Regions from separate parts of the Bacillus cereus group sp. RP37 genome, predicted to be linked through region 1. Evidence: riboswitches for the same ligand, from Rfam matches in the RefSeq annotation. Region 1 holds a riboswitch; each other region holds the start of a gene.

Region 1 (5,562 bases):
GTAGAGGAGACGGTAATTTTGACCCTAACACACCTATTACAAGAGAAGAAGCTGCAGTTATTGTAAATAAAGCTTTACAGTATAAAAAAATAAATGGACCATTGGCAAACTTACCATTTGCAGATAAAGATCAAATTATCTATAAAGAAGCAGTACAAAGATTATACGGTTTGGGTATTGTAAAAGGTATGGGAGATAATCTGTATGTGCCTAAAGGAACGACGACTCGTGGTGAAACAGCAGCATTCATTTTAAACATGCTTCAAGTAATTGAAACTGGTAGTGTTCAAAAAGGAATTGGTACAGTTGAAATTAATGGAATTGGGGTAAATGTTCGCAGCGGAGCAGGTGCTAGCTACTCTGTTGTTAGAAAAGCAAGCAAAGGTGAAAAAGCTACAGTATACGAAGAAAAGAATGGCTGGCTAAGAATTGGTACAGATGAGTGGGTTTATAATGAGCCTAGTTACATGGTATATAAGAAGGATAAAAATTAAACCGTTAAGACGAAAGTTATATATTAGGTATTCCAATTAAAAACAGGCGATGGGCAGTATTTTTCCCATTGCCTGTTTTTCTGTTGTATTTTCTTTTATATTATTTAAAATGTTTTGTCATATTGCTATAATAAAAATAGAGATATATGAAAAGGAGACAAGGATTCAATATGTGTACGAACTTGTAATGATTAGAAATTAGATAGATGAATTTTTCTCTCATAAGTGAGGGGTTATTTAGCTATCTGTAAATCATTCAAGGACTGCATATTTGGCTTGTACATCCCCTTTGTAAGGATAGATACCTATGTGGGGAAATTTATATCTCTTATATAAAATATGCGTCCTTTAAAATTGGAGGAGTATATGATGAATCAATTAAAACATAAAGTAGCAATTGTTACAGGTGTAAGTCGTTTAGATGGTATAGGCGCAGCGATTTGTAAAGAGTTAGCTGAAGCAGGATACGATATATTTTTTACGTATTGGACAGCTTACGATAAAGAGATGCCTTGGGGCGTCGATCAAAGTGAACAAATACAATTAAAAAAAGAGTTACTAAAAAACGGTGTGAAAGTATCGAGCATGGAGTTAGATTTAACTCGGAATGATGCACCGAAAGAGCTTATAAATAAAGTTACTGAACAACTAGGATACCCTCATATATTAATTAATAATGCAGCGTATTCTACAAATAATGATTTCTCTAATTTGACTGCTGAAGAATTGGATAAGCATTACATGGTAAATATTCGTGCGGCTACATTGTTAAGTAGCCAATTTGCCCGAGGATTTGATAAGAAATCTGGTGGTAGAATTGTGAATATGACTTCAGGTCAATTTCAAGGGCCTATGGCTGGAGAACTGGCGTATGCAACAACGAAGGGAGCTATTGACGCTCTTACTAGTACGTTGTCAGCGGAAGTAGCCCATTTAGGAATAACAGTGAATGCAATTAATCCAGGTCCAACTAGTACAGGGTGGATGACTGAAGAGATAAAGCAAGGATTAAAACCAATGTTTCCTTTCGGCAGAATTGGTGAGCCAAAGGATGCAGCGAGGCTTATTAAGTTTTTAGTAAGTGAAGAAGCAAAATGGATTACAGGACAAGTTATTCATTCAGAAGGCGGATTTAAAAGATAAAGTGAAACTTTAATTAGTGGGGGGTTTTTTCATCCCCCACTGATTATTAGCCTTCACCAATCGGACTTTTAAGGGCAGTTGATCCCCCACCTAACTTCTTTGCTCCCGCTGAATTTTGAGGCGAGGGTCTTACCGCCCGTTAATGCGGGATAAAAAGAAGGTATCTCATTTTGGTGAGATACCTTCTTTTTTAATCTTTCTTCAATCTTCGTGCAACACCATTCCCTAAAGACTGTAACCCTTGAACGAGGATAATTAAAATAAAGACGGTTGCATACATTACTTCAGGTTCGTAGCGTAAGTGTCCGAATCGATATGCTAAGTCCCCTAGCCCGCCAGCCCCTACAAGTCCAGCCATTGCTGTTGCACCGATTAAGCCGATTGTTGCAATTGTTAAGCCAAGTACAAGGGAGGGACGAGCTTCTTTCACCATAACGTGCCAAATAATTTTTATAGTAGAAATGCCCATTGCTTGGTAAGCTTCAATAACACCACGGTCCACCTCTAATAAAGCTGTCTCCATTAATCGTGCAATGTAAGGTGCTGTGAATACGACAAGTGGTACAATGACACCTTGCACGCCAATGGATGTTCCCATTAGAAACTTTGTAAAAGGTAAAATGAAGAATAATAGAATGATAAATGGAAGAGAGCGAATGATATTAATAATTGTATTAAGAATCGGATAAATGATTTTATTTTCGTGCTGCCCACCAGGTCTCGTTAAAACAAGTGTGACGCCAAGTGGTAATGCAATAAGGATAGAGATGAATAGTGAAATAGATGTCATTTGAAATGTTTGAATGGTTGCTTCCCATATGACTTTACCCCATTCATCCAAAAAGGACTTGTTTCCCATAATCTGTTCTACCTCCTTCTACGACGATCCCTTGTTCTTGTAAAAATGATAAAGCGCGGTCTACTTCATTTTTTTCACCCTGCATATGAATGACCAGTTTCCCATATGCTTCATGTTTTAACTGTGTAATGTTACCGGATAAAATATTTGGATACACTTGAAAACGTTTTGTAGCAATAGCTAACGCTGGTTCGCCAGAAGAAGTTCCTATAAATGAAAGTGTTACGATTTCTCCGGTTCTTTGTAGTTCTTTTTGTACCTCTTCTGGAATTCTAGCTGCAAATGCACTATTTACGAATTTCTTCGTTGTTATATGTTGTGGGTTGGTGAAAATATCTTTCACAGTTCCACTTTCGATTACTGCTCCATGTTCCATAACAGCAACTCGGTCACATATACGCTGGATGACATTCATTTCATGTGTAATTAATAAAATTGTGATCCCGATTTCTTCATTGATTTTTAATAATAAGTCAAGGATAGAATCAGTTGTTTCCGGATCTAAAGCGCTTGTTGCTTCGTCGCTTAATAACACTTCAGGTTCGTGTGATAGTGCGCGTGCAATGGCAACACGCTGCTTTTGGCCACCAGAAAGTTCACTCGGATAGGCATCTTTTCGATTGAAAAGATCGACAATACGTAAGTATTTTTCTACCCTTTTTTCAATTTCTACTTTGGGAATGCCAGCAAGGCGTAAAGGTAATGCGATATTTTCATAAACTGTCACGGTTTTAAGTAAATTGAATCCTTGAAAGATCATTCCGATTTTTTGTCGCGCTTTTGCGAGTTCTTTTGCTGATAAAGTTGTTAAGTCTTGGTTGTTTACAATGATATTTCCTGTCGTTGGCTTTTCTAATAAATTTACACATCGAATTAATGTACTTTTACCAGCACCACTATATCCAATGATTCCAAATACTTCGCCCTTTTTTACTTGAAGGGAGGTAGGTTTAAGAGCTTCCACATTCCCTTTTTTTGTTGTGAATACTTTGGATACATTTTTTAATTCAATCATTATCGTCAGCTCCTACCAAGACGGTAAAACAGAACCATCAAATTTTTTCTTGATAAATTCTTTCACTTCTTTAGATTGATAAGCTTTCTTTAATTTATTTACAACAGCATCATCTTTATTTTCAGTACGAACAACGACCCAGTTCACATATGGTGAATCTTTTCCTTCACGGAAGATAGAATCTTTCGCAGGGCTTAATTTTGCACCTAATGCAAAGTTTGTATTAATCGCAGCTGCTTTTACTTCACTTAGTTGTGTCGGTAATTGAGATGCCTCTAATTCAACAATCTTTAAGTTTTTTGGATTTTCAATTACATCTTTCGCAGTCGCTTTTTCTGTAGCCTTTGGATCTACTTTTAAAACACCGGCTTTTTCAAATAGCTTTAAAGCTCGAAGTTCATTTGTTGGATCATTTGGTACAGCAATTGCGTCGCCCTCTTTTAAATCCTTTACATCTTTTAAGCTTTTCGAATATACACCCATAGGGAATGTTACTGTTGAAAATACTTCAGTTAATTTCATATTACGTTCAGCTTTAAATACGTCTAAATATGATTTCGTTTGATAGCTATTTACATCGAGGCTTTTTTCATCTAGGGATACGTTTGGTGCTACATAATCATTAAATACTTTTACATCAATTTCGAGACCGTCTTTTGCGGCAACTTCTTTTACCTTTTCAAAAATTTGTTCATGCGGACCGCCTGTTACACCGACAGTAATCTTTTTCTCATCTAACGCTTTTACTTCTTTATCTGAACCCCCACTACATGCGCCTAATAATAATACCGCTCCACTTACAATGCTCAATAATACTTTTTTCATCTATAGTTCCCCCTTCATATACGTTCCAAAATAAAAGGCACCTCTCAAAAATAAGAGAGGTGCCGAATAGACAAAATAGGTTCCTCTCTTATCTTCCAAAACGAAAACTCGTTTTGCAGGAATTAGCACCTTAGCTTATACGTCATAAGCTCGGTTGCCGGGCATCATCGGGCCAGTCCCTCCGCCACTCTTGATAAGAGTATGTGTATGTAGTTTTTTTAATATGGTACTAATAGTAAATCTTACAAAAAGAATTGTCAATGTTATTTTCTGAATATATTTTATTTTAAGGTAATCGAAACATTTCCTTTTTTATGCCCTTTTTCTACATATATATGAGCTTCAGCAATTTCTTCTAATCGGTAAGTTCTATCAATAACAGGCTTTAAATGTTCTGCTTCAGTTAGTTTTTTTAGTAGAATCATATCTTCTTTACTTACTTTTGCCATCATTCCATTCACAGATACATATTTCCCATTAGGTGTTAATGCCTTTTCACAAAGGGATTTTTTATGTTTTCCAACTGCATCAAATATAATATTGTAGCGTTCACCCCGCTTAGTAAAATCTTCTTTTGTATAATCAATTATTTTATCAGCTCCTAAAGATTGCACGAGTTCAAAATTTGAATGACTACAAACAGCCGTAACGGTCGCACCAAAATATTTAGCAAGTTGTACGGCAGCTGTTCCTACTGATCCAGAGGCACCATATATGAGCACTTGTTGCCCTTTTTTTATACGGCCCTTTCTCAGGAAATGTAATGCTGAAGTTCCGCCAAAAGAAATAACTGCCGCTTCTTCATACGTCACATTGGTAGGTTTTAATGCTATTAATCCACTTTCATGTACACATGTGTATTCGGCATAACCACCAAGGTTTAGTTCTGTTAATGCAAAAATTGGATCTCCTTTTTTAAATTGGGTTACATCTGTTCCAATTTCCTCAATTTCTCCAGCTAATTCTACGCCGAGTATAGGTTTTCTCGGTTTTCTGAAACCTAATATGATCCGCATAGGAATCCAAAATAAGAGGGGACTATTAAAGCCGCGTATTCTACAATCTCCAGTCGATACACTTGTTGCATGAATTTTAATTAATACTTCGTTCTTTTTAGGTGTAGGTTTCTCTATATTTTGAAGCTGGAGAACGTTAGGTGGTCCATATTTTGTGCAAATCATTGCTTTCATAATAACCTCCCGAATTTCGTTGTTTTTATTTACATC
Region 2 (5,562 bases), 2.9 Mb from region 1:
TAAATCTTGTGTAGAACACCCTTCATATCCTCTTAACCAAAATGTTTTCATTGCAACATCTACAATTGAGGAATAATCAAACTCTCGAGGTCTGCCGCGTTTATTCACCCGTATCCTCCTCTCATTTTAAAGATAACATGAATAGAATACCCTTTTTGTACCACGCGGTCAATAATTTTGTTTTATTGTTACTGTAAAATAAAATTTGACTATGTTAGATTACGAATAATTAAAAATAGCCCCCTTATTCAAGTTGTCTAGCGAAAAAATCACGTTTTAATAGGCTTCTTTAGCATGCCTACCTTTCTATAAATTACTAGCTATGAAACAAGGATCGTTTCATAACTAGTAATTTACTTGATTAGCTTGATGGGTATGGCGTAGTGCCCCTATAAACAAAATCCTCCAGAAACATCTAAAATTTGCCCTGTTACCCAGCGGCTATCAGAAGAAGCAAGGAATGCTACTACATCTGCAATATCTTCAACTTGCCCTATTCGTCCGAACACAGATGAATTCGTAGCAAAATTTCGTATTTCCGGATTATCTAGCAATTTCGCATTTATATCTGTCTTCGTATATCCAGGCATAATTGTATTCACTGTTATACCTCTTTCTCCAAGATGTTTAGCTAGAGGAAGTGTCATCGTATTTAGTGCACCTTTACTTAAACCGTATGCAATGGACCCTGTAAAACCAAGTCTTACTTCAGCTGATGAAATGTTAATAACTCGCCCCTCCGCTCGTAATAACGGTAATGTTTGCTGAATTAAGAAGAACGGTGCTTTCATATTTACAGACATAATTTCATCAAAAACTTCTTCTGTCGTATTTTCAATTGTTCCTTGTGTACCTATCCCTGCATTGTTTACTAAAATATCAATCTCTGATGTACCAACTCTTATTTGTAATTCATTCTTCAATTGTTCTACTATCTTTTTGACACCATCAATTGAATTGAAATCCGCTTCAATTAAGAATGCCTTTCCTCCATTAGATTCAATCTCACTAATTGTTTCATCTGCAGCTGCTTTATTTCGGCCGTAGTGAATCGCAACTAATGCACCGTCGTTTGCTAATCTCATCGCAATCGCACGGCCAATGCCGCGACTCGCTCCTGTTACTAACGCTACTTTCCCATCAAGATTCTTCATTTTTTCCATCCTTCCTAAATTTCCGTTTAATAAAGTGAAACTTTAATCAGCCCTCACCAATCGGGCGTTTACGGGCAGTTAATGTGAGATAAATTCTATACTTATATTTTCATGCAAAAACCAATCATTTTAAATATAGATTTATAGGTAATTTAGTTCGTTTACTTATGATATTATAGTTATAATTTGTAATTTACTTTAGAAAATATAACAAGGAGGCTACACAATGCAAAACGCAGTAAAACTGGATGAAATCGATCATAAAATTATGAACTTGTTATATGAAAATGCGAGAATTTCCGTTTCAGAAATAGGACGGATCATATCCATGACGCAGCCTGCTGTAAAAGAGCGTATTAATAAACTTGAGGATCAAGGTGTTATAGCGGCTTACCGAACGAAATTTGAGCCTTCTAAAATTAATAAGAACATTCAAGCATTCATCATGTTTAAAACGAGCCAATGCTCTGATTTTATCCAATATTGTAATGCCGCTCCTGAAGTAATAGATTTATATCGAATTAGCGGGGAGTTTAATTATATGATGAAGGTCATGAGCGATTCGATGGATTCTCTCGCTACATTTTTAGACTCTTTAATGCGATTCGGATTATCATCTCCTTTAATTGTTTTAAAAAGTGAGTTTGAGGAGAAATTGTCGTTCTGATAAAGGAATAAGAGAATTGACATCTCAATGTGAAAATGAACACTTTATTTAAATTGACAGGCACCAGCTTTCCCAAAAAAGAAAAAGGAGTGGATTATCCACTCCTTTTAATCACCTACCCCTGATTCCTCTGCGCTTCTCTAAACTCCTCCTTCACCTTCTCTAACAACCCTTCTTCTGTAATTAATCGATACGCTGTATTCGCTAATGCTTTTGCGGATGTAATTAATGCTTTGTCTCCTAGTTCTGAACGTGCTGCTTCTCTAAATTCATTCGTATGTGCAATTAAGTCGTCTGGGCCGATTTTGATGTACGGGTGAATGGTCGGTACGACTTGACTTACGTTCCCTGCGTCTGTTGAACCAATGCCAAATCTTTCTTTACGGTTTACATCTTCACCTTGTAATTCTAGTTCTTCAGCTACAACGTCATTAAATGTTTTTGTTACGAGTAGTTCATCGATTTCATTTTGGAATTGATGAATTTTTACTTTTGTGCCTGTTGCTAATGCTGCTCCCTGTGCGATATTTCTTACTTTTTCTGTTACTTCTGCACATCTTTTTCTCGTTGCTGCACGGATGAAGAACCTTGCTGCTGCGTAGTCTGGAATAATATTCGGCGCTTTTCCGCCCTCAGTAATCACGCCATGAATTTTCACATCTGACGGAAGTTGTTGGCGAAGTGCGTTAATACTGTTGTACAGCTGGATGATCGCATCTAATGCGTTAATTCCTTCTTCTGGTGAAGCTGCGGCATGAGCTGTTTTTCCGTAAAAATGAAAATCAAGTGGATCGACTGCTAGTGAAGGACTCGTTGTCGCTGTCTTTCCGCTCGGATGAATCATAAGCGCCGCATCAATGTTTTTGAATAGACCTGCCTTTACATAACTCGCTTTTGCACTACCATTTGGTCCTCCTTCTTCAGCTGGAGTACCAAACACGACAACTTCCCCGCCAATTTCTTCAAGCGTCTCTGATAATGCGATTGCTGCCGCAACACTAATTGTTCCGATTAAATTGTGACCACACGCATGACCAAGTCCTGGTAAAGCATCATACTCAGCTAAAAATGCGATGACTGGTCCTTGTTTCCCTGAACTTTTTCGCGCGATAAAACCTGTTTCATGTCCAGCAATATTGTGCTGCAACTGGAATCCTGCACTCCCTAGCAATAAACTCAACGTTCTTGATGCATAAAACTCTTGATTACCAATCTCCGGATTCGCATGAATATCGTGACTTGTTTCTATGTACTTTTCCTTATTTCTTTCTATACTCTCTTCAATTGTTTTTCTTTGTGACGTTACTCCTGTCGCTCCCATTTTTCTTCCTCCTTTTATTTTCACGTAAAAAAGCCTCTTTCTAAAAGATAGAAAGAGGCTTCTGTATATACAGTCAAAATGAGCTTCTTTCTTATCTTTCAAGTTACCTTGCTGGAATTGGCACAGTATTCATAACGAATCCGCTGCCGAGGTATCATAGGGCCAGTCCCTCCACCTCTCGTGATAAGAATTTTCATAAAATTATATTAAATTATTTTCATTCTAAGTTCATTCCAAATAAAAGTCAAGGAATTCCTATCCGAATTTACCGAATATCTAAAAATCCTTTTAATACACCGATTGTTTCTGGTGCTTGTAATCTTGCACATACGTATGGAAATTCCGTACTACCTTCAAATATCATTTGTGATGTGAGCGGTGCGCCTGCCCAAAAGATTTCATCATCGATTACGATAAACGGGAATGCTTTATTTTGCCTTTGTAACTTTACATTTTTTAATGGAACTGGTCCATCACTATACACTGTTATTTGCGCATTTGTACGCATTAACGCTTGCCATACTCGCTTATCCACTTGTTTTGTGCTTGGAAGTGAAATAATAATTTTTCGTTTTGCGGCTAAAATATCTTTCAATAGTCCTTTCGGCTCTTCAAGATTCATTTCCATAAACCAACGTAAACGTTTCGAAATTTTCCGTTCCCACAATTGTCTTGATGTCGTACGATCATACACATCTCCGTGTCGTTCTATATGAGCTGTTAATTGTGATAACGCTTGTTTTCTCGATAAGTTTTTACGCATATAATGGCAATCTGATAATTGAATGAACTTCCCTCTCGCTCTCGTTACTGCAACGTTGACGAGGCGATGGTTTTTATGGTCAAAGAATAACACGCCAGGTCGTTCTTGCGGATAACTATCAACCGTATCAAAAATCATCATATCTCTTTCAGACCCTTGAAACTTATGAACCGTCGCCGCTAAAACTGGTATGTTTTGATATTTCGTTCTCTGCAACATTTCTCTCATACACGTTGATAAAAAGCGGGATTGTGCCCTGTAAGGTGTAACAACACCAATCGATTGAACACCATCTAACAGCCCGATTAACATCATTTGCATCGCTACTAAACCAGACATAATATTAAAACGAGAACCAGAAGCAGCGTCTTTTAAAGAAAATGCTCCCATTAAGCTCGTATCAAATAAAACACTTGCCTCATTTGCGAACGGTTGCAATCGCGCAAGTTCTTTACGTTCTGAAACAGACGGATGATCGTATACTCTATTTTTATAAATAAATGAGTTTGTAAACTTCGATATATCCGCATGCATACGTCTTTGTTCCTGCAGCATAAAGAGGTTTGGATGTGCCTCTGATTTATTTACAGTATCAACAATCCCAGCATGATAAAACATATCTTCGCCGAGCCATTTTCGAACGAGTTCATGGTTTGCCATCGCAATCGGAGGTAACTGTAAAAAGTCACCACAAACGACGATGCGTTTTCCAAGTGAAGCTGCTAATGCAATTTGCGGAACATAGGCCATACTTACTTCATCTACGACAACTAAATCAAATGTACGCTCATAAATAAGTGAATCAATGGCACATTTCGATAAAGTTGCGCCGATTACTTTCGCATTTTCAATGTATTCTTTTTCTACTTCTTTAATTTTCGCTTTTTGCTTTCGAAGATCACTTTCAATCTCTTGTATACGCTTCTTATCAGCAGAAGTCGCTTTATATGATAAAATCTTTTCACGAAGATCTTGGCGTGTTTCCTCTAAATAAAGTCTTTCCTCACCCCATGATCCGTTCGTCGTTTCAACTAACTTCGACGTAAGTAATGTTTCATGATTTCGTATATGTTCATGTTGACTATAACCGTAACGAACAATTTCGCCAGGTGTCCATTTCTTTTTCTTCTCAATTTGCTTCGTTACTTCACTCATTAATACGTCCACTGCCGCATTACTATGAGCTAATACAAGTACCGATTTTCCTTTTTGATAATGCGCCGAAATAATACGTGATAAATTGTAAGACTTCCCTGTTCCAGGCGGTCCCCACACGTACGTTGTCGGATTGTAAAACGAACGATACGCCAATTCATTTTTCGGATTTTTCATCTTCTCAATATGTTTCGGACTGCTCGTCCCATCAACAAGACGCTTTATACGATTACGTTTCAGCTTATCTTTATGAGCTTCTTTTAGTCGCTCTTGTAGTTGCTCTAACAATTGCCACGGTTCACTGTATAAAACAGCTTCTCGTATTTCACCTTGTATATAATCATTTAATTTCAGTTCTATTTCTAATCCATGTACAGATAATACTTCCCCTGTCGCTTCCTCACCATCAAACTCAATTCGAATTGGTGAACCTTCAGGTAAGCTTACTTCCGAAATGAGCTGAAATACGTATACTGTACTTTCATAATCTGTATATAAAAAA
Region 3 (5,562 bases), 4.0 Mb from region 1:
TTTCTTACAAAAAAATCTTGTTCTTGAACATCTAAATCAGCATGAATAGCCCAAAGTTCTTTTTCGGGTACTAAATCATCATCGCAATGTTGAACGAAAAGAATTGGTTTATTTGTTTTTCTGTATGAAGAAATTCTTTTATTTACTTTTGTAAGTAAATTTTGTAAATCAAATAAATGCTCTTCGCTATAACATACTCCATTTTGTAAATCGATAACGATTAAAACATCTGCACAAGTATCCATTATTTTTGCCCCTTTTTTACTTCTTAATATATCAATTAATTCATTACTTGGAAATAGATGGTGCTCTGTCGTTTTTTATGAACTATACGAAAAGTGAAAAATATACTTAACAGCATAAAAAAGAAGATATGATAACTTAATTTCATATCTTCTATTCTCTCTATGCATTTACAGGTTCTTCTACATAAGAAAGGGCATTTTCAAAATCGGATATTAAATCGTCAACATTTTCAAGGCCGACGGATAACCGAAGTAATGAATTAGAAATCCCTCTTTCATCACGAGCTTCTTGTGACAATGCTGCATGTGACATTTTAGCTGGGTAGGAAAGAATCGATTCGACAGCACCTAAACTAACCGCAAAGACAGGTAATTTTACTTTTGATAGAAATTGGCGGAGTGCGTCTTCTGATTGTAAAGTGAAAGATAGGACAGCTCCGGCTGATGTAGCTTGAGATTGTTGAATATTAAATCCAAGATGTGATTGTAAGCCAGGATAATAGACATTTTGAACTTTAGCGTGCTCTTGTAAATAGTGTGCAATTTTATTGGCGTTTGCAGCTGAATGCTCAAGACGTACATGCAATGTTTTTAGACCACGAAGCACGAGAGAACAATCTTGAGGGCCTAAAATAGCGCCGAATGCATTTTGTAAAAATCCAAGTTTTTGAGCGAGTTCGGCATCTTTTACAACCGCTAATCCGGCAGTAACATCACTATGACCAGCAATGAATTTTGTGGCACTATGAAGAACGACATCGGCGCCAAGGTCAAGTGGCTTCTGGAATAGTGGTGTCAAAAATGTATTATCAACAAAAGTAAGGGCGTCAATAGATTTTGCAAGTTTAGAAACAGCACGAATATCTGTCACTTTTAAAAGCGGATTAGAGGGTGTTTCCACATAAAAGAGTTTTGTATTTGGCTTAATGTTTTGCTTTATTTCTTCTAAATTAGTCATATCAATAAATGTATGGGAAACACCGTAACGGGAGAGAACTTCAGTTATAATTCGATAAGTGCCTCCGTATACGTCTTCTGAAATGAGTACGTGATCACCTTGTGAAAGAAGGAGGAATGCAGTAGAAATCGCTGCAATCCCTGATGCGAAGGCAAATCCTTTTGTTCCGCCTTCTAATAAAGCAATGATATCTTCAAGAGCTTCACGAGTTGGATTACCAGATCGGCTATAGTCATATTTTCCGAACGTATCTATATCAAACTGGTGGAATGTTGATGTATTATAGATGGGAACGTTAACAGCTCCTGTTTGCGAGTCATGTTTATATTGGTTGTGCAGTAAGAGTGTATCTATAGAATAACTCATATTCTTACACCTTCTTTTACAAGTTTAATGGCTTGCTGTAAGTCTTGAATTAAATCGTTACTATTTTCAATGCCAACGGAAAATCGCAGAAGACGATTACATACACCGTTTGCTGTTCTGATTTCTTCAGGAATATCAGCGTGTGTTTGCGTTGCTGGATATGTCATTAAACTTTCAACACCACCAAGACTTTCAGCGAATGTAATTAAGGATAAAGATTGTAAGAATGGATTGATCCATGTTTCATCTTTCAGACGAAATGAGATCATGCCGCCTCTTCCAGGATAAAATACATCTGTCACCCCGTCTTCATCATTTAAATAAGCGACAACTGCTTTTGCATTTTCTTCATGTTGTCTCATACGAAGCGCTAACGTTTTCATACCACGAATTAATAGCCATGAGTCAAATGGGCTTAAGACCGCACCAGAGGCATTATGATAATGAGCGATTTCCTCACAAAGTTCCTTACCTTTTGCAACGACAAGTCCGCTTAGGACATCGTTATGTCCTCCTAAATATTTTGTTGCGCTATGAAGTACAATGTCAGCACCTTCTGTTAATGGTTGCTGTATATAAGGTGTGTAGAATGTGTTGTCTACAATAAGAAGTAGTCCGTGTCTTTTCGCTACAGTTGCGACAGCGGCAATATCAGTAACTTGCATTAATGGATTAGTCGGAGTTTCTATGAAAATAGCCTTTGTTTCAATTGTGATAGACTGCTCAATTTGTTTAATAGATTGTGTATTTACGTATCTACATCGAACGTTCCACTTTTTTTCGTGCTCAGAAAATAATCGATAAGTGCCCCCGTATAAATCTTCGGATACAATAAGTTCATCTCCGGAACGGAATAGGGAAAGGACAAGGAGAACAGCTGCCATCCCTGAACTACAGGCATAACCTTGTTCACCGTATTCTAAATCTGCGATTGCCTGTTCTAAAAGGCCGCGAGTTGGATTGCCAGTTCGTGAGTAGTCAAAGCCAGTAGATTTGCCAATTCCTTCATGACGATAAGCAGTTGAGAAATAAACAGGTGGATTAACAGTTCCTGTTGTAGTTTCGCTCCGGTTTCCGATTTGTGCTAGTTTTGTTTCGATAGTTGACATGTGAAAATTCCTCCCTTTTAAATTAACAATTAAGTGAATGTAAAATAAAAAAAGCCTTCTAAGAAGAAGGCTTTCGGTTTGAATAGAGTCTTCTTCTCATCTGTCAAATCTTTCACAATTTGCTGGAATTAGCACCTTATTAACAAATGTTAATGGTTGCTGAGGCGTCGTAGGGCCAGTCCCTCTACCTCTCTAGATAAGAATGTTCGTATGAAATTTTATTATGTTTTTAACTTTACAACAAAAGATAATTGAATTGCAACTTTATTTTAAATAATTTTTATTTTTCCGCAAGTGTCATTGACTTTTGCATTTGTGCGTGCTAAATTTATTAAAAAATTAGCAAACATTGTTAAAAGGGGAACGCATTTCCTTTTAGCTACATAAATAAAATAATAAAGACAACTCTTATTGAGAGCGGTGGAGGGAAAGGCCCTGTGAAACCCGGCAACCTTCAAACGAAATGTTTGAAACGGTGCTAATACCTGCAAAACGAATGTTTTGCATAATAAGAGGAGGAACGATTATGTCCCCCTCTTCAAAGTGAAGAGGGGGTTTTTATATTGATAGAAATGAGGGAGATTTGTGAAATTACTAGATTTATTGTCAAAAGGAATTGTAATAGGTGACGGTGCGGTTGGGACGTTATTACATTCACATGGTTTGCAAAGTAGTTTTGAAGAATTGAATATATCTGATCCAGATTTAATTATATCGATTCATAAGCAATATGTAGCTGCTGGGGCAGATGTGATTCAAACAAATACGTACGGAGCAAATGAAGCAAAATTACGTATGTATGGTTTAGAAAATCAAGTTACTGAAATTAATAGAGCGGCAGTAAAACTGGCGAAAGCATCTGTTACCGACAAAAATGCAATTTTAGGAACAATTGGCGGTATGAAACATATCGGAGCTGTTACGACAACTGATATGGAGCGAGAATTTATGTTGTTGGAACAGGCAAGTGCATTATTAGAAGAACAGGTTGATGGACTGCTATTAGAGACTTTCTATGATGAGTTTGAATTACTTCATGCTGTTCAGGTGTTACGAAAACAAACGAATATTCCAATTGTAGCTCAATTAGCGTTACATGAGGCAGGTACGACTCAAAATGGAAATGATGTAAATGAAATATTAAAACAGCTATTAGATTACGGTGCAAATGTTGTTGGATTGAACTGCCAACTAGGGCCACTTCATATGACGGAAGCTTTTAAAATGATATCGATTCCTCAAAATGGCTACTTGTCAGCATATCCAAATGCAGGTCTTCCAAATTATGTGGAGGGACGTTACGTATATGAAGGAAGTCCGGCTTATTTCGAAGCGATGACACCGAAATTTATTGAGCAAGGTATTCGGTTATTGGGTGGTTGTTGTGGCACGACTCCAGAACATATTGAAAGTATGAAACGTGCTACTCTAAATGTTACGCCTGTAATAGAAAAGGATACGATTCAAAGACCAAAAGTAGTTCATACACATGAGAAACGTTCAAAAGCTCATGTCACTTTAGCAGAGAAAGCAAAAAAACAAACGACAGTAGTAGTGGAATTAGATCCACCGAAAACGTTAGATACGCAGCGGTTTTTTGAAGGCGCAAGAGCATTGAAAAGAGCTGGAGCAGATGCTATTACTCTAGCAGATAATTCATTAGCATCGCCTCGCATCTCGAATATGGCAATGGGAGCATTATTAACGAAGCATGATATTCCAGTATTGACGCATTTAACGTGTAGAGATCATAACGTCATCGGACTACAATCTCATTTACTAGGCCTATCAGCGTTAGGTATGGAAGAAGTGTTAGCTTTAACTGGTGATCCAGCACGTGTTGGTGATTTTCCAGGTGCCACTTCTGTATATGATTTGTCCTCTATTGAGCTCATTAAAATGATTAAAGAAATGAATGATGGGCGCTCTATTTTAGGGAAATCAATAGGTCCAGCAACAAGATTTTCAGTGGGAGGTGCGTTTAACCCGCATGTAAGACATTTAAAAGCAGCGGTTAAGCGAATGGAACGGAAAATAGATGCTGGAGCAGAATATTTCTTAACTCAGCCGATTTACGATGTCGCGTTAATGGAAGAAGTGTATGAAGCGACAAAACATTTGGAACAACCGCTTTTTATTGGGATTATGCCATTAATAAGTAAACGGAATGCAGATTTTCTTCATTTTGAGGTGCCAGGAATTACGCTACCTGAAGAAATAAGGGAGAGAATGGATGGACATGAAACGAAAGAGGCAGCAATTGAGGAAGGAATTCGCATTTCACAAGAACTAATTGATGCGGCGATGAAATATTTTAACGGCATTTATCTTATTACACCATTTCTAAAATATGAAATTACAGAACACCTTGTTAAATATGTGAGAGAAAAGCAAGAAGTGAAAGAAGGTATTAATTGATGAAACGTATAGAAGAAAAATTACAAAATAACATCTTAATATTAGATGGTGCAATGGGGACAATGATCCAGCAAGAGGACTTAACTGCGGAAGATTTCGGAGGAGAAGAGTACGAAGGCTGTAATGAATATTTAGTAGAAACAAGGCCTGATGTCATTTTAAAGATTCATAAAGCTTATATTGAAGCTGGTGCGGATATTATTGAAACAAATACATTTGGGGCGACGAATATTGTATTAAATGATTATGAGTTGTCTCATTTAGATGAGGAACTAAATGAGAAAGCAGCACGTTTAGCAAAGCAAGCTGTTATAGAAAGCGGGAAGGAAGTATATGTTGCGGGAGCAATGGGGCCGACAACGAAAGCGATTAGTGTTACTGGTGGTGTGACGTTTGAAGAATTAATTGAAGCCTATACACGGCAGGCAAGAGGATTATTGAATGGAGAAGTTGATGTATTACTCGT
Region 4 (5,562 bases), 3.8 Mb from region 1:
CGTAACTATTTACAAGATCTACGACGCAAGATTGTGAACTTAAAAGTGCTTCACGGGCAGCATCTTGAACTGCACCAAAAATACTAACATACATATGATCTTGTAATAAGTTAATTGTTTCAATGACACTTTCATTCCCTACGGCAAAAGCAATACGCCATCCAGCCATATTGAAAGTTTTCGATAAAGTGTAAATTTCAATTCCTGTATCTTTGGCACCGTCTGCTTGTAAGAAACTAACGGGCTTTTGACCATCAAACCCAATAGCACCGTAAGCAAAATCGTGAACAACTAATATATTATGTTTATTTGCAAAATGAATGGTCTCATCAAAGAAATCTTTTGATGCAGTAGCACCGGTAGGATTATTTGGATAGTTTAAAAACATTAATTTCGCACGCTCGGCAATAGAGTTATCAATTTTTGTATAATCTGGTAAAAAATTATTTTCTGCAATAAGCGGCATTGTTTCAAATTGTGCTTTTGCTAAAGCAACTCCTGATAAATAATCTGGATAGCCTGGATCTGGAACAAGAATAGTATCACCAGGGTTTGTAAAACAAACTGGTAACTCTACTAATCCAGCCTTTCCGCCAAACAAAATAGCAACTTCTGTTTTTGGATTTACTACTACATCATATTCACGTTGATAGAATGTTGCCACGGCTTCTTTTAAGCTTTCGTGTCCGCGAAATGGCGGATATTTATGATGAACGGTCTTTTCAGCAGCATTTTGTAAAGCTTTTACGATATGCTGCGGTGTTGGTTGATCTGGATTACCTTGACCTAGATTAATAACATCGTGACCAGCTGCAACGACTTTGTTAACTTTTGCAACAAGTGAAGCGAAAAATTGTGTTGGCAATGATGTTACTATCTCAGAAGGTTGAAATAATTTCATACTTTCCACCTCTTTTGAAAGTTGTTACAATTCTAGTGACAAATGATATAATCTTTCCAGTATTTTGTAAAGAAAAAATTATGAATGGGGCTGACAAAATGAAAGTCGCATGTATTCAAATGGATATTGTCTTTGGAGATGTAGAAAAAAATATTGAGAACGCTAAAAGTAAAATAAGCGAAGCGATGAAGGAAAGACCAGATGTTATCGTCTTACCAGAACTATGGACAACAGGATATGATTTAACAAGACTTTCTGAAATTGCAGATAGGGATGGATTGCAAACGAAAGAAAAGCTGAAAGAATGGTCGAAGCAATATGGTGTACATATTGTCGGTGGGTCTATAGCGAAGCAAGCAGAGCAAGGTGTTACAAATACAATGTATGTAGTAAACAAGGAAGGAGAACTAGTCAATGAATATAGTAAAGTTCATTTATTTCAGCTTATGGATGAACATAAATATTTAATCGCTGGAAATAGTACAGGTGAATTTAAGCTAGATGATGTTGAGTGCGCCGGCACAATTTGTTATGACATTCGTTTCCCAGAGTGGATGCGTGTTCATACTGCTAAAGGTGCAAAGGTTTTATTTGTTGTAGCAGAATGGCCATTAGTTCGTTTAGCACATTGGCGTTTGTTATTGCAAGCAAGAGCAGTCGAAAATCAGTGTTATGTTGTTGCATGTAATAGGGCAGGAAAGGATCCGAATAATGAGTTTGCCGGTCATTCTTTAATTGTCGATCCTTGGGGCGAAGTTGTTGTGGAAGCGAATGAAGAAGAATCAATTTTATTTGGAGAGCTTACATTCGAGAAAATTAAAGAAGTACGCAAAGGAATTCCGGTTTTTGCAGATCGTCGTCCAGAATTATACAAATAAAATGTTGACAAGTGATTTTTATTCTTGGTATAGTCTTCAACATAAAGTTAAAAATTCAAAAAATTATACAACTCTTATCAAGAGCAGGTGGAGGGATTTGGCCCGATGAAGCCCAGCAACCGACCGTAATACCATTGTGAAATGGGGCGTTTATTTACGCCAAAAGGCACGGTGCTAATTCCAGCAGAAAGTTTACTTTCTGGCAGATAAGAGGGGAGAAGATAAACTTCAAACCTCTTTCTTAGTGGAAAGAGGTTTTTCTGTGTTAGAAAAACCTCTGAATTTAAAAGGGGGAGAAGACGATGGGATATTATTCATTAACTGAAAAAACAGCTATACAATATGCAAAAGAACACGGTTATTTTGAAAAGAAAGCAAATGTAGTTTGTCATGAAATTGGAGATGGAAATTTAAATTACGTGTTCAAATTAGATAATGGAGAGAAGTCTATTATATTAAAACAAGCATTGCCATATGCGAAAGTAGTTGGTGAGAGCTGGCCATTGTCTATAAAAAGAGCAACGATTGAAAGCAAGGCACTGCAAATCTTTGCGAAGTATGTACCAAATTATGTTCCGGTAGTGTACAGTCATGATGAAGAGTTAGCGGTAACAGTCATAGAAGACTTATCAAGGTTAACAATTACAAGAAGGGGATTGATAGGCGGAGAAGAGTACCCACTTTTATCTCAGCATATCGGTCGTTTTCTAGCACATGTTTTATTTTACACCTCAGATTTCGGTTTGCAGTCAGAAGAGAAAAGGGTACTAGAAGGTACATTTGTAAACCCAGACCTTTGTAAGATTACAGAAGATTTAGTGTTTACAGATCCGTTCGGTCATTACGATACGAATGATTATGAGCCGGAGTTACAACTAGCGGTTGATGAATTGTGGAGTGACAAAACTTTAAAGTTAAAAGTCGCGCAATATAAATATAAATTTTTAACGAGAAAAGAAGCGCTTATTCACGGTGATTTACATACTGGTAGTATTTTTTCATCACCTTCTGAAACGAAAGTGATTGATCCGGAATTTGCAACATATGGCCCATTTGGATTTGATCTTGGTCAATTTATTGCAAATCTATTATTAAATGCTCTATCTAGAGAAGAAGAACAGAGAAATTTGCTATTTTTCCATATAGAGAAGACGTGGAGTTATTTTGTAGAAACTTTTACGAGGTTATGGATTGGAGAAGGTGTAGAGGCATATACGAAAGAAAAGCAATGGCTACCAATTATTTTGCAAAATATTTTTACGGATGCTGTCGGATTTGCCGGATGTGAGCTTATCCGTAGAACAATTGGCTTAGCACATGTAGCTGATTTAGATGAAATAGCAAATAAAGAAGCGAGAATTCAAGCTAAGAAACAAGCGCTATCCTTAGGTAAAGAACTAATAAAATATGAATCTAAGAGTGCTGATATTCAACTGTTCCGAACATTATTTCAACAGACGGTTTCTGGAGGGATAAAAGCATGAGTACAATTGTTACTATTCCGAGGTCTGTCAGTTGGAAAGGGGATGCTATTGCAGTATTAAATCAAACAAAGTTGCCGCATAGCACAGAATATAACACATTAACGACGATTGAAGAGGTATGGAAGAGTATTGTCATGTTAGAAGTGGGAGGAGCACCTGCAATTGGAATTGTAGCTGCATTTGGCTTGGCGCTTGCATCCAAAAAATATAACACTGTACATATGGAAGAATTTCAAAAGAAGTTTAATAGAGATTGTAATTATTTAGGAACATCACGTCCGACAGCAGTCAATTTATTTTGGGCAATCGATCGTATGAGAGAATCTATTCAAGATATTACTACAATAAAAGAAGCACAAAAAATATTAGAAGAAGAAGCGCTTCTCATTCAGCAAGAAGATGAAGCGGTATGCCGGAGTATTGGAGAACATGCATTAACATGCTTTAAAGACGGGAATAATATTTTAACAATTTGTAACGCTGGCAGTATTGCAACTGCTAGATATGGTACTGCATTAGCACCGTTTTATATTGGGAAAGAAAAAGGTGTACATTTACATGCGTATGCGTGTGAAACGAGACCTGTTTTACAAGGCGGACGTTTAACGACCTGGGAATTAAAACAGGCAGCTATTGATGTAACACTTATTACAGATAATACGGCAGCGCATGCTATTCAAACGAAAGAAATAAACGCGATTATTGTAGGAGCGGACCGAATTGTTGCAAATGGAGATACAGCAAATAAAATCGGAACAATGAATTTAGCGATATTAGCAAAGTATTTCGATATCCCGTTCTACGTTGCAGCTCCGTTATCTACGTTTGATATTACGAAACAAACAGGTACAGAAATTGTTATTGAAGAAAGAGATGAAACAGAAGTTACGAAAATTTTTGGGAAACAAGTGGCGCCAATTGGAACTGATGTTTATAATCCTGCATTTGACGTAACACCGAATGAATTAATTACAGGTATTATTACTGAAAAAGGAATTATACGTGGGGATTATAAGCGAGAAATTGCATCATTGTTTGAAAAAACAAGCTAATACATAATAGCTTGTTTTTTTATGCCTAAATATGTTCTTTTCTCTTATTTATATAATGAAAGGAGGCGAAAAAGATGGAAGAGTGGATCAAAATGATAGGTAATGTAGGGTTTCCCATTGTTGTAACATTATATTTACTCCATCGAATTGAAAGTAAATTAGATGGGGTAATTGTTGCAATAGAAAAGTTGCCGCGGGAATTACTACAGTATGACGATCCTCGGGATAAAAAATAAGGTTTGCTCTTCGTGAGCAAACCTTATTTTTTATCCCGCATTAATGGGCAGTAAGACCCCACCTTAAACTTCAGTGAAAGCAAAGAAGTTAGGTGGGGGATAAAGAAAACCCCCACTCAATAAAGTTTCACTTTATTGAGCAGTATAACCACCATCGATAACGACAGCTTGTCCAGTTATCCCTTTAGCTTTTTCACTTGCTAAAAACATAGCATAATCCGCGATTTCTTGTACTTGTAATAAGCGTTTTTGTGGTACAAGTGGATAAATGACATCTTCTAAAACATTTTCAAGTGGTACATTTCGTGTAGTAGCTAAATCTTGTAGTTGATTACGCACAAGAGGGGTATCGACGTAACCAGGACAAAGAGCATTTACAGTAATACCGTGAGTAGCGCCTTCTAAAGCGGCAACTTTTGTTAATCCAATTACGCCATGTTTCGCGCTATTGTAGGCAGCTTTTCCAGCGAATCCAACGAGGCCATTAATGGAAGCTACATTAATAATACGACCATATTTTTGCTTTTTCATAATCGGGAAAGCATGCTTAATTGCGATAAAAGGGGCGATTTGCATAATTTTAATAAGTAGTTCGAACTTTTCGGTTGGAAAATCTTCAATTGGTGACACGTGTTGCATTCCTGCGTTGTTAATTAATATATCTAATGAACCGAAATGATTAATTGTTTGAGAAATTGCAGCTGTAACTACTTCTTCAGATGTAACATCACATTTTAAACCGATAGCTTGATAGCCTTCTTTTTGTAATTGGTTAGCAGCTTCTATTGCACGTTCTTCAAGACGATCGGTAATAACAACTTTTGCACCTTCTTTTGCAAAAGCGTTTCCCATTTCATAACCAATACCACTTGCAGCACCTGTTAAAAAAACAACTCGATTCGTAACCATGGTGAAAAACATCCTTTCGTAATAAAGTTCTCATATTGCTCTATTTAGAGAGTGGATAATAAAAATCCTGCAAAGATTTGGAAAAATATCGCTAGCTATCTT

The links. A riboswitch is a leader RNA that binds a small molecule or an ion and turns the genes downstream of it on or off. The one in region 1 is predicted to bind S-adenosylmethionine.
Region 2: another riboswitch for S-adenosylmethionine. It lies ahead of QCI44_RS12225 (M20 family metallopeptidase); the one in region 1 lies ahead of QCI44_RS27345 (MetQ/NlpA family ABC transporter substrate-binding protein).
Region 3: another riboswitch for S-adenosylmethionine. It lies ahead of metI (cystathionine gamma-synthase/O-acetylhomoserine thiolyase); the one in region 1 lies ahead of QCI44_RS27345 (MetQ/NlpA family ABC transporter substrate-binding protein).
Region 4: another riboswitch for S-adenosylmethionine. It lies ahead of mtnK (S-methyl-5-thioribose kinase); the one in region 1 lies ahead of QCI44_RS27345 (MetQ/NlpA family ABC transporter substrate-binding protein).

What each region holds. Positions count from the first base shown of each region.
Region 1 covers NZ_JARVHP010000001.1:5,212,480-5,218,041, reverse strand. The annotation lists gene QCI44_RS27365 (S-layer homology domain-containing protein) at 1-494, shown strand, start outside; gene QCI44_RS27360 (SDR family oxidoreductase) at 861-1,637, shown strand; gene QCI44_RS27355 (methionine ABC transporter permease) at 1,828-2,496, opposite strand; gene QCI44_RS27350 (methionine ABC transporter ATP-binding protein) at 2,471-3,511, opposite strand; gene QCI44_RS27345 (MetQ/NlpA family ABC transporter substrate-binding protein) at 3,524-4,336, opposite strand; SAM riboswitch class I at 4,422-4,536, opposite strand; gene QCI44_RS27340 (NAD(P)-dependent alcohol dehydrogenase) at 4,618-5,526, opposite strand.
Region 2 covers NZ_JARVHP010000001.1:2,293,018-2,298,579, reverse strand. The annotation lists gene QCI44_RS12240 (TetR/AcrR family transcriptional regulator) at 1-108, opposite strand, end outside; gene QCI44_RS12235 (SDR family oxidoreductase) at 390-1,154, opposite strand; gene QCI44_RS12230 (Lrp/AsnC family transcriptional regulator) at 1,381-1,821, shown strand; gene QCI44_RS12225 (M20 family metallopeptidase) at 1,937-3,142, opposite strand; SAM riboswitch class I at 3,231-3,332, opposite strand; gene QCI44_RS12220 (AAA domain-containing protein) at 3,408-5,562, opposite strand, start outside.
Region 3 covers NZ_JARVHP010000001.1:1,166,358-1,171,919, forward strand. The annotation lists gene QCI44_RS06175 (cysteine hydrolase family protein) at 1-245, opposite strand, end outside; gene metC (cystathionine beta-lyase) at 406-1,569, opposite strand; gene metI (cystathionine gamma-synthase/O-acetylhomoserine thiolyase) at 1,566-2,678, opposite strand; SAM riboswitch class I at 2,772-2,881, opposite strand; SAM riboswitch class I at 3,084-3,193, shown strand; gene QCI44_RS06190 (bifunctional homocysteine S-methyltransferase/methylenetetrahydrofolate reductase) at 3,264-5,096, shown strand; gene metH (methionine synthase) at 5,096-5,562, shown strand, end outside.
Region 4 covers NZ_JARVHP010000001.1:1,381,841-1,387,402, forward strand. The annotation lists gene QCI44_RS07435 (pyridoxal phosphate-dependent aminotransferase) at 1-901, opposite strand, end outside; gene QCI44_RS07440 (carbon-nitrogen family hydrolase) at 916-1,779, shown strand; SAM riboswitch class I at 1,851-1,992, shown strand; gene mtnK (S-methyl-5-thioribose kinase) at 2,082-3,263, shown strand; gene mtnA (S-methyl-5-thioribose-1-phosphate isomerase) at 3,260-4,315, shown strand; gene QCI44_RS07455 (YvrJ family protein) at 4,390-4,551, shown strand; gene QCI44_RS07460 (3-hydroxybutyrate dehydrogenase) at 4,684-5,460, opposite strand.